3 regions of the Streptomyces sp. NPDC086080 genome follow, and region 3 is predicted to be linked to each of the others. Evidence: riboswitches for the same ligand, from Rfam matches in the RefSeq annotation. Region 3 holds a riboswitch; each other region holds the start of a gene.
What was found. Region 3 has a riboswitch for thiamine pyrophosphate ahead of ACIF9R_RS10600 (thiamine ABC transporter substrate binding subunit). Riboswitches for the same ligand answer to the same signal wherever they lie in the genome.
Positions count from the first base shown of each region.

Region 1 (3,270 bases), on a different contig from region 3:
GACCACCAGTGCGGCCAGCACCGTCGTGACCGGCACCGAGGCGACCAGACCGATCGAGCCGATCAGGGTACGCACGATCTCCTCCGCGACCAGCTCGCTGTTGGCGACCGTCCCCACACTGCTCTGAGCGATGGAGAACAGCAGCAGCAGGGGCAGCGCGGCGCCCGCATAAGCGAGGACCAGGGTATTGACCACGGACGCGATGTGATCGCGGCCGATACGGATACCCGCGCGGTACAGCCCGCGACGGCCCAGCGACGGATTGGCCTCGTGCAGCTCCCAGACCGCGGACGTCTGCGTGACCGTCACGTCGTCGAGGACACCGAGTGAACCGATGATCACGCCGGCCAGCAGCAGTCCGCTCATGTCGATGTCGGGATACAGCCCGTGAATCAGACCGGTGTTGTCATCCGTGTTGCCGGTGAGCGCGGCCCAGTCGATGAACACCGAACCCAGGAGGCCGATCAGCAGCAACGAGATGAGGGTGCCGAGCACCGCCACCGATGTACGTGCCGAGAGTCCATGACAGAGATACAGGGCCAGCAACATGATCGCGCTTGCTCCCACCACGGCCACGAGCAGTGGGTTCGACCCCTGCAGGATGGCCGGCAGGATGAAGAAGTTCAGCACCAGGAAGCTGACCGCCAAGGCGACGAGCGCCATGACACCGCGCAGCCGTCCCACGGCCACGACGGCGAGTGCGAAGATGCCCGCGAGCAGCGCCAGAGGGAGGCGCCGGTTCACATCGGTGACCGAGTACTGCAGGTCTTCGGGAGCGGAGGGCTCGTAGGCGACCACGACCTTCTGACCCTGCTCCAACTGACGGCTCTGGTCCGGCTGCACGATCTCGTTGAACGTACGGCCCTTGTCGTCGCCGGTATCGACCCGGATTGTCGCCTTCTTGCAGGTACCGTCCTCCTGCTGCTGGGCGGAGGACCCCTCGGCCGTGGACGTGTCACCCGTCGGCACGCTTCCGGAAGCGTTCACGGACTGGCAGCTCACCTCGACCACCTTGGTGACCGTGGCGTCCTGTGTCTGCCGGTCGAAACCGACGCCGGTGCGTTCGTGCGCCGGGGCGCCGCCCGGCCACAGCACGGCGAGTCCGATCAGCACCGCCGCGGCGAACGGGACCAGGATGGCCGCGATGACCTTGCGCAGATGCCGGGAGACGGGCGCCGCCGGGCCGTGGCTGTGGCTGTGGCCGTGCCCCTGTCCGGGCCCGTGCCCGTGTCCGCTCCCGGCGTCGGCGCCGTGGGGTGGTTCGGGCGGTGGAAACGGGGGAGGCTGAGTCGGGGTCACCGCCCGATCATCGCAAGAAGCGAGGGGGCCCTCTGTTCACCGCGCCAGAAGTGACGCTAGCGTGGTGACACCTTTTGTACACGCGGGAGCTCGGAGCACCGGGCTGAGAGGGCGCTGACCTCCGTATCAGCGACGTTTCACATGAAACATCACGGCAGTCCCAGTGATGTGTCACACGGAACGTCAGACGGAAGCCGCTGCGTCGACCGCCGAACCTGTTACCGGGTAATGCCGGCGTAGGGAGTAGGTCTCATGACCAACAAGGACGCACGCACGCCTGCCTCCACGCAGAACCCGACGGAGACGTCGGCGAACGGGGAGAACGGGACGTCCGTCGGCTGGCACAAGGCGTACGTCAGGGGCACTCGCCCCGACCTGCGGGTGCCGGTCCGCCAGGTGCATCTCACCAACGGGCAGTCGGTCACCCTGTACGACACATCCGGCCCGTACACCGATCCGCTCGTGGACACTGACGTGCGCAGGGGCCTGGCCCCGTTGCGGGAGAACTGGATCGTGGCCCGCGGTGACGCGGAGGAGTACGCGGGCCGTCCCGTCCGCCCCGAGGACGACGGAGTCAAGCACACCTCCCCGCGTGGGGGCCTGCGCAACCTGGACGCCGTCTTTCCGGGGCGGCCACGCCTGCCGCGCCGTGGCCGTCCGGGCCGGGCGGTCACGCAGCTGGCGTACGCGCGCCGCGGAGAGATCACGCCTGAGATGGAGTTCGTGGCGATCCGGGAGAATGTCTCTCCCGAGGTGGTCCGCGAGGAGATCGCGGCGGGACGGGCGGTGCTGCCGGCCAACGTCAACCACCCCGAGACCGAACCGATGATCATCGGCAAGCGGTTCCTGGTGAAGGTCAACGCGAATATCGGCAACTCGGCGGTGACGTCCTCCATCGAGGAGGAAGTGGAGAAGATGACCTGGGCGACCCGCTGGGGCGCGGACACGGTCATGGACCTCTCCACCGGCCGCAACATCCACACCACGCGCGAGTGGGTGCTGCGCAACTCCCCCGTCCCCATCGGCACCGTGCCGCTCTATCAGGCCCTGGAGAAGGTCGACGGCCGGGCCGAGGAGCTGACCTGGGACATCTACAAGGACACGGTCATCGAACAGGCCGAGCAGGGCGTGGACTACATGACGGTCCACGCGGGTGTGCGTCTCGCGTATGTACCGCTCACCGCCCACCGCAAGACAGGGATCGTCTCGCGCGGCGGCTCGATCATGGCCGCCTGGTGCCTGGCGCACCACAAGGAATCGTTCCTGTACGAGAACTTCGAGGAGCTCTGCGAGATCCTCGCCGCGTACGACGTCACCTACTCGCTCGGCGACGGCCTGCGGCCCGGCTCCATCGCGGACGCCAACGACGAGGCGCAGTTCGCGGAGCTGCGCACGCTCGGGGAACTCAACAGGGTCGCGAAGCGTTTCCACGTACAGACCATGATCGAAGGGCCGGGCCACGTCCCGATGCACAAGATCAAGGAGAACATCGACCTTCAGCAGGAGATCTGCGATGAAGCCCCGTTCTATACGCTCGGCCCGCTGACCACCGACGTCGCGCCGGCGTACGACCACATCACCTCCGGCATAGGTGCCGCGATGATCGCCTGGTGGGGCACGGCCATGCTCTGCTACGTCACGCCCAAGGAACACCTGGGCCTGCCCAACCGTGACGACGTCAAGACCGGCGTCATCACCTACAAGATCGCCGCCCATGCGGCCGACCTGGCCAAGGGGCACCCCGGGGCGCAGGAATGGGACGACGCGCTTTCCGACGCCCGCTTCGAGTTCCGGTGGGAGGACCAGTTCAACCTCGCCCTCGACCCGGACACGGCCCGCGCGTTCCACGACGAGACCCTCCCGGCGGAACCCGCCAAGACGGCCCACTTCTGCTCGATGTGCGGTCCGAAATTCTGTTCGATGAAGATCAGCAGAAGCATCACGGAGCAGTTCGGCGGTGACGATCCGCAG
Region 1 covers NZ_JBITRU010000007.1:193,986-197,255, forward strand. The annotation lists gene ACIF9R_RS11745 (YibE/F family protein) at 1-1,299, opposite strand, end outside; TPP riboswitch at 1,372-1,559, shown strand; gene thiC (phosphomethylpyrimidine synthase ThiC) at 1,552-3,270, shown strand, end outside.
Region 1: linked by a shared signal. The riboswitch ahead of thiC (phosphomethylpyrimidine synthase ThiC) and the one ahead of ACIF9R_RS10600 (thiamine ABC transporter substrate binding subunit) in region 3 are both predicted to bind thiamine pyrophosphate.

Region 2 (3,270 bases), on a different contig from region 3:
GAGCCAGGCGGGGACGAGAGCATCGATCTTTGCGTCAATCTCGGTCACGGGACAAGCCTGCCACCTGCCACTGACAGTCGGAAGTCAGCCCCCACCACCTGGGCGGACGCCCGGGCCGGGCGCGCCGGTGGGGCGCGCCGGCCGGAAGCCCGTCAGGCCGTCGCCGACTTCAGCGGCCGCGCCGGGTCCGCCAGCAGGTCCGCGTCCATCGCCGTACCCGCCTCGATCAGCCGGCGCCCCTGCGCCAGGTCCCGGGGCCGCCCCACGGCGAGCAACGCGACCAGACGGGACTCCCGCAGCCAGCAGACGCTCCACGCCGCGTCCGCCGGGTCCCCGCGCCACATGGTCCGGTCGGCGTCCGCGTGGTGGCCCGCGTACTGGACGAAGCGGCCGAACTGCTCGGACCAGAAGTACGGCACCGGGTCGTACACCGCCGGGCCGCGCCCGGCCTGCCCGGCGAGGATGTTCGTCGCGACCGTGCGCGGCCCCTGGAGGGCGTTGTCCCAGTGGTGGACCAGCAGACGTTCGCCGTAGCGCCCGGACGGGAAGGACGCGCAGTCGCCGACCGCGTACACGTCCGGCAGGGAGGTCATCAGATGGTGGTCGGCGGCGACCTCGTCCCGTGCCCCGAGTTCGATCCCGGAACCCGCCAGCCACGCCGTGGCGGGCCGGGCCCCGATGCCGACGACCACCGCGCCCGCGGGCAGCCGCGACCCGTCGTCCAGGACCACGGCACCGGCCTCGACACGCTCCACGCGCGCATGCGTGCGCAGCGCGACACCCGCCTCGGCGTACCAGGCGGTCATCGGGGCGGCCACCTCGGCGGGCAGCGCCTCGGCGAGCGGCCGCTCCGCGGCCTCCACGACGGTGACTGCGCAGCCCGCCTCACGGGCCGCGGTGGCGAACTCCGCGCCGATCCAGCCGGCGCCGACCACCACGACGTCGTGCTGCCGCGCGAGCACCGGACGCAGCCGTTCGGCGTCGTCCAGGGTGCGCAGCAGATGCACGCCCCGGACGCCCTCCGCGCCGGGCAGCCGCACCGGCTCCGCGCCGGTGGCGATCACCAGCACGTCGTACGGGACGGGCCCGGCCTCCGTGTCCAGTTCGTGGTCGCCGGGGCGCAGGCCGCGCACCTCGCAGCCGAGCCGCAGTTCGATACCGAGTTCCTCGAAGTCGACGTCGAAGGCGGAGTCCTCGGCCTTGCCGAGCAGGACCGCCTTGGACAACGGCGGCCGGTCGTAGGGCTGGTGGGGCTCCGCGCCGATCAGGGTCACGGTGCCGGTGAATCCCTGTTCCCGCAGGGCGACCGCGGTCCGCACGCCTGCCATGCCCGCGCCCGCCACCACCACCCGCCGCGGTGCCGACCGTCCCGGTTCCAGCGTCTGCTCGCTCACCCGCTCACCCTAGTCACTCGGTCACCGACGGGACGGCGTGGTCCGGGAGCTGCTCCACCACGCTCGTCCCGCTGCCCGGCTGCGACTCCCACTCCCAGCGCTCCTCCAGCCGTACCCGCCCGTCGGGCAGCTCCACGACCGCGGACACACAGTGCCCGCAGGACGTCGTACCGTCCCGTTTGAGCTGTACGTACCGGAAGTCCAGCCGGTCCCCCTCGCGGGTGCCCACCAGGTGCCCGCGCACGACGTCGCCGCCCGCGTACTCGGCCCAGATCTCACCGCCCCGCTCGTGGTAGAGGAACCGGGTACGGGTGCCGACCTGGCCCGGAGCCTGGTCGGCCACAGGGGCGAGGACAAGTCCGTCGAGCGATCGGGCCACGTGGGGTCTCCCTTGCAGGCGCTAGGGTGGCCAACGTAAAGCACTCGCGGGAGCCCGGACGCACCGGGCTGAGAGGGAGGCTGGCGGCCTCCGACCGTACGAACCTGATCCGGGTCATGCCGGCGAAGGGAGGGGCTGGACGCCCATGTCGCCCACGCGTACGTCAGACGTCCTCGTCATAGGGGGCGGAATCATCGGCCTGGTCACGGCCTGGCGGGCCGCGCAGCGCGGTCTCGTCACGACCGTGGTGGACCCCGAGCCGGGCGGTGGCGCCGCCCAGGTGGCCGCCGGGATGCTGGCCGCCGTCACCGAACTGCACTACGGCGAGGAGACCCTGCTCGGCCTGAACCTCGCCTCCGCGCGGCGCTACCCCGACTTCGCGGCCGAGCTCACCGAACTCACCGGCCACGACCTCGGCTACCGCCGCTGCGGCACGCTCGCCGTGGCCCTGGACGCCGACGACCGCGCCCACCTGCGGGAACTGCACGCCCTGCAGCAGCGGTCGGGGCTGGACGCGCAGTGGCTGTCCGGGCGGGAGTGCCGGCGCCTCGAACCGATGCTCGCGCCCGGGGTGCGCGGCGGACTGCGGGTGGACGGCGACCATCAGATCGATCCGCGGCGGCTGGCGGCCGCGCTCGTCGCCGCCGGTGAGCGCGCGGGCGTCGCCTTCCACCGCGCGTGGGCCGAACGGCTCGTGGTCGCGGGCGGCCGCGCGAGGGGCGTTCTCACCTCCGACGGCACCGAACTGGGCGCCGGGCAGGTGGTACTCGCGGGAGGCAGTCTCAGCGGCCGGCTCGCGGGCGTCCCGGCGGACGTACTGCCGCCCGTGCGGCCCGTGAAGGGGCAGGTGGTGCGGCTGGCGATGCCGGAGGGCCCCGGCCCCTTCCTGAGCCGGACCGTGCGCGCCGTGGTGCGCGGCAGTCATGTCTACCTGGTGCCGCGCGAGAACGGTGAGTTGGTGATCGGCGCGACCAGCGAGGAGAAGGGCTGGGACACGACGGTGACCGCGGGAGGTGTGTACGAACTGCTGCGCGACGCCCACGAGCTGGTCCCCGGGATCACCGAACTGCCGCTGACCGAGACCCGGGCCGGGCTGCGTCCCTGCTCCCCCGACAACGCGCCCCTGCTCGGCCCGACCGGGCTCGACGGGCTGCTGCTGGCCACCGGCCACCACCGCAACGGCGTCCTGCTGACACCGGTCACCGGCGACGCCCTGGCGGATGTCCTGACCACCGGTGAACTGCCCTGGGAAGCCCGCCCGTTCAGCCCTCTCCGGTTCGGCGTCACCGCCCTCACGGAGCAGCCCGTATGAACATCTCCGTCAACGGGGAGCCCCGGGAGTACCCGCCCGGCACGGCTCTCCACCTCGTCGTGACCTCGCTCACCGCGGCGCCCTCCGGAGTGGCCGCCGCCCTCAACGAAACCGTCGTTCCCCGCGCGCAGTGGCCCACCACCCCCCTCTCCGAGGGAGACCGGGTGGAGGTCCTGACCGCCGTC
Region 2 covers NZ_JBITRU010000003.1:27,583-30,852, reverse strand. The annotation lists gene ACIF9R_RS04285 (Rv2175c family DNA-binding protein) at 1-48, opposite strand, end outside; gene ACIF9R_RS04280 (NAD(P)/FAD-dependent oxidoreductase) at 153-1,394, opposite strand; gene ACIF9R_RS04275 (hypothetical protein) at 1,408-1,773, opposite strand; TPP riboswitch at 1,810-1,921, shown strand; gene thiO (glycine oxidase ThiO) at 1,919-3,085, shown strand; gene thiS (sulfur carrier protein ThiS) at 3,082-3,270, shown strand, end outside.
Region 2: linked by a shared signal. The riboswitch ahead of thiO (glycine oxidase ThiO) and the one ahead of ACIF9R_RS10600 (thiamine ABC transporter substrate binding subunit) in region 3 are both predicted to bind thiamine pyrophosphate.

Region 3 (3,270 bases):
TGACGGCGCCGCCCGAGAACTACCTCAGGGATGTCACGGCGGGTGTCTTCGCCGCGTTCTACGTCCCGTTCCTGGCGACCTTCGTCGCGATGATGCTCACCGCCGACGACGGCGCCTGGCGCGTCCTCACCTTCCTGCTGCTGACGGTGGTCAGCGACACGGGCGCGTACGCCGTCGGCTGGCGCTTCGGTACCCACAAGCTCGCCCCGCGGATCAGCCCCGGCAAGACCCGTGAGGGCCTGCTGGGCGCGATCGGCTTCGCCATGGTCGCGGGCGCGCTGTGCATGCAGTTCCTGATCGACGACGGCAGCTGGTGGCAGGGCCTGCTGCTCGGCCTCGCGGTCGCCGCCAGCGCCACCCTGGGCGACCTCGGCGAGTCCATGATCAAACGCGACCTGGGCATCAAGGACATGGGCACGCTGCTCCCGGGCCACGGCGGCATCATGGACCGTTTGGACTCCTTGTTGCCGACGGCTCCCGTGGTGTGGTTGCTGCTGGTCCTGTTTGTCGGGTCGGGGTGAGGCAGATGGGCCACGGGGCCGCGCGGCGGTAGCCGCACATCGCTACAGCATGGACCGTTTGGACTTCTTGTTGCCGACGGCTCCCGTGGTGTGGCTGCTGCTGGTGATCTTCGTCGGATCGGGTTGACGGCGAACAGGTACCCTGGAAGGGCTCGCGGTGGACTGCGGGCCCTTTCGTACGTCCCCGCCCCGCGCGGGTCGTCTCCTGGCTCAGGCACAGCGGTGCCATCGCCCCCGCCTGTGCGGCATTGCCAGACCCCGTCGTCATGAGGAGTTGCCCGACCGTGGCCCGTCCCGTTCCCGGTGAGCTCACCTTCGTCGCCCCCCGCGGAGCGAAGCGGCCGCCGCGGCACCTTGCCGATCTCACGCCCGCCGAGCGCAAGGAGGCCGTCGCCGCGGCCGGTGAGAAGCCGTTCCGTGCCAAGCAGCTCTCGCAGCACTACTTCGCACGGTACGCGCACGACCCGGAGCAGTGGACCGACATCCCGGCCGGCTCGCGCGGCAGGCTCCAGGAGGCGCTGCTTCCTGAGCTGATGACCGTCGTACGGCATCTGTCCACCGATCAGGGCACCACCCGCAAGACGCTGTGGAAGCTGTTCGACGGGACGCTCGTCGAGTCGGTACTGATGCGCTACCCGGACCGGGTGACCATGTGCATCAGCTCCCAGGCGGGCTGCGGCATGAACTGCCCGTTCTGCGCGACCGGGCAGGCCGGTCTTGACCGGAACCTGTCGACCGCCGAGATCGTGCACCAGATCGTGGACGGGATGCGGGCGCTCCGGGACGGCGAGGTGCCCGGGGGCCCGGCGCGGCTCAGCAACATCGTGTTCATGGGCATGGGTGAGCCGCTCGCCAACTACAACCGGGTCGTCGGGGCCATCCGCCGCCTCACCGACCCCGAGCCGGACGGGCTCGGGCTGTCACAGCGTGGGATCACCGTGTCCACGGTCGGTCTCGTCCCGGCGATCCACCGGTTCACCGGCGAGGGCTTCAAGTGCCGGCTGGCCATCTCGCTGCACGCCCCCGACGACGAACTGCGCGACACCCTCGTCCCCGTGAACACGCGGTGGAAGGTGCGCGAGGTGCTCGACGCCGGGTTCGAGTACGCGGCCACCTCCGGGCGGCGGCTGTCCATCGAGTACGCGCTGATCCGGGACATCAACGACCAGGCCTGGCGTGGTGACCGCCTCGGGCGGATGCTCAAGGGCCGTCCCGTGCACGTCAACCTCATCCCGCTCAACCCCACGCCCGGCTCCAAATGGACCGCCTCCCGCCCCGAGGACGAGAAGGCGTTCGTCGAGGCGATCGCCGCGCACGGGGTGCCGGTCACGATCAGGGACACCCGTGGACAGGAGATCGACGGGGCGTGTGGTCAGCTCGCCGCGAGCGAGAGGTAGTGTGACTCGCGTAAGCACATCTTCATATTCCGACAGGGGAGCGCCACAGCGCTGAGAGTGCGGCACCGGCCGCAGACCCTCCGAACCTGGCCCAGGTCATTCTGGGTAGGGAGATCGGTCATCACTCGAGCTGTTGCGCCCTGCCCGGGATCTCACCCAGAGGTCCCGGGCGGGGCCGCGTCTCTTCCTGGTCACTCCAGGAGGAATCAAGTGGGTATCACCAAGAAGGTCATGGTTCTGGCCGCCGGGCTGGGACTGGTCGCGCTGTCCGCGTGCGGGTCGTCGGACGGCGGCGACGCGGGGGACGGCGGGTCCGGGACCGTGACCCTCGTCAGCCACAACTCGTGGGCCGTGTCGAAGGACGTCGTCGCGGACTTCGAGAAGCAGTCCGGCTACCGGTTGAAGGTCCTCGAGGACGGCGATGCCGGGCAGGCCGTGAACAAGGCCGTCCTGACCAAGGACAACCCGCAGGGCGACGTCTTCTTCGGCGTCGACAACACCCTGCTCTCCCGCGCTCTGGACAACGGACTGTTCCAGCCGTACGAGGCGAAGGACGCGGAGCTGATCCTGCCCGAGTACCGGGTCGACGAGGACAAGCACCGGGTCACCCCCGTCGACAGCGGTGACGTCTGCGTCAACTACGACAAGGCGTGGTTCGCCGAGAACGACCTGACTCCGCCCCGGACCTTCGACGACCTGGTCGAGCCCGAGTACAAGAACCTCCTCGTGGTCGAGAACGCCTCCACCTCCTCGCCCGGTCTCGGCTTCCTGCTCGGAACGGCCGCCCAGTACGGTGACGACGGCTGGCCGGACTACTGGAAGAAGCTCAAGGCCAACGGTGTGAAGGTGGTCGACGGCTGGGAGCAGGCCTACAACGAGGAGTTCTCCGGCTCGGCCGGCGGCAAGCAGGCCAAGGCCGACCGTCCGCTGGTGGTGTCGTACGCCTCCTCGCCGCCCGCCGAGGTGATCTACGCCGACCCCAGGCCGGACACCGCGCCCACCGGCGTGGCCGAGGGCACCTGCTTCCGTCAGGTCGAGTACGCGGGGCTGCTGAGCAACGCGAAGAACCCCGAGGGCGGCAAGGCCCTCATCGACTTCCTGATCGGCGAGCGGTTCCAGAACGACATGCCGCTCAACATGTTCGTGTACCCGGTGCGGGAGGGCGCCCAGGTGCCCGAGGAGTTCGCGACGTTCGGTCCGCAGGCCAAGGACCCGCAGACCATGGACCCGCAGAAGATCGCCGCCAACCGTGACCAGTGGGTCAAGTCGTGGACCTCGCTCGTACTGAAGTGACGCGAGCCGCGGCGAAGCGGCGCGGGAGCGCGGCGCGGCTCGGCCTGATGGCCGTGCCG
Region 3 covers NZ_JBITRU010000006.1:245,974-249,243, forward strand. The annotation lists gene ACIF9R_RS10590 (phosphatidate cytidylyltransferase) at 1-521, shown strand, start outside; gene rlmN (23S rRNA (adenine(2503)-C(2))-methyltransferase RlmN) at 788-1,918, shown strand; TPP riboswitch at 1,943-2,048, shown strand; gene ACIF9R_RS10600 (thiamine ABC transporter substrate binding subunit) at 2,129-3,211, shown strand; gene ACIF9R_RS10605 (ABC transporter permease) at 3,259-3,270, shown strand, end outside.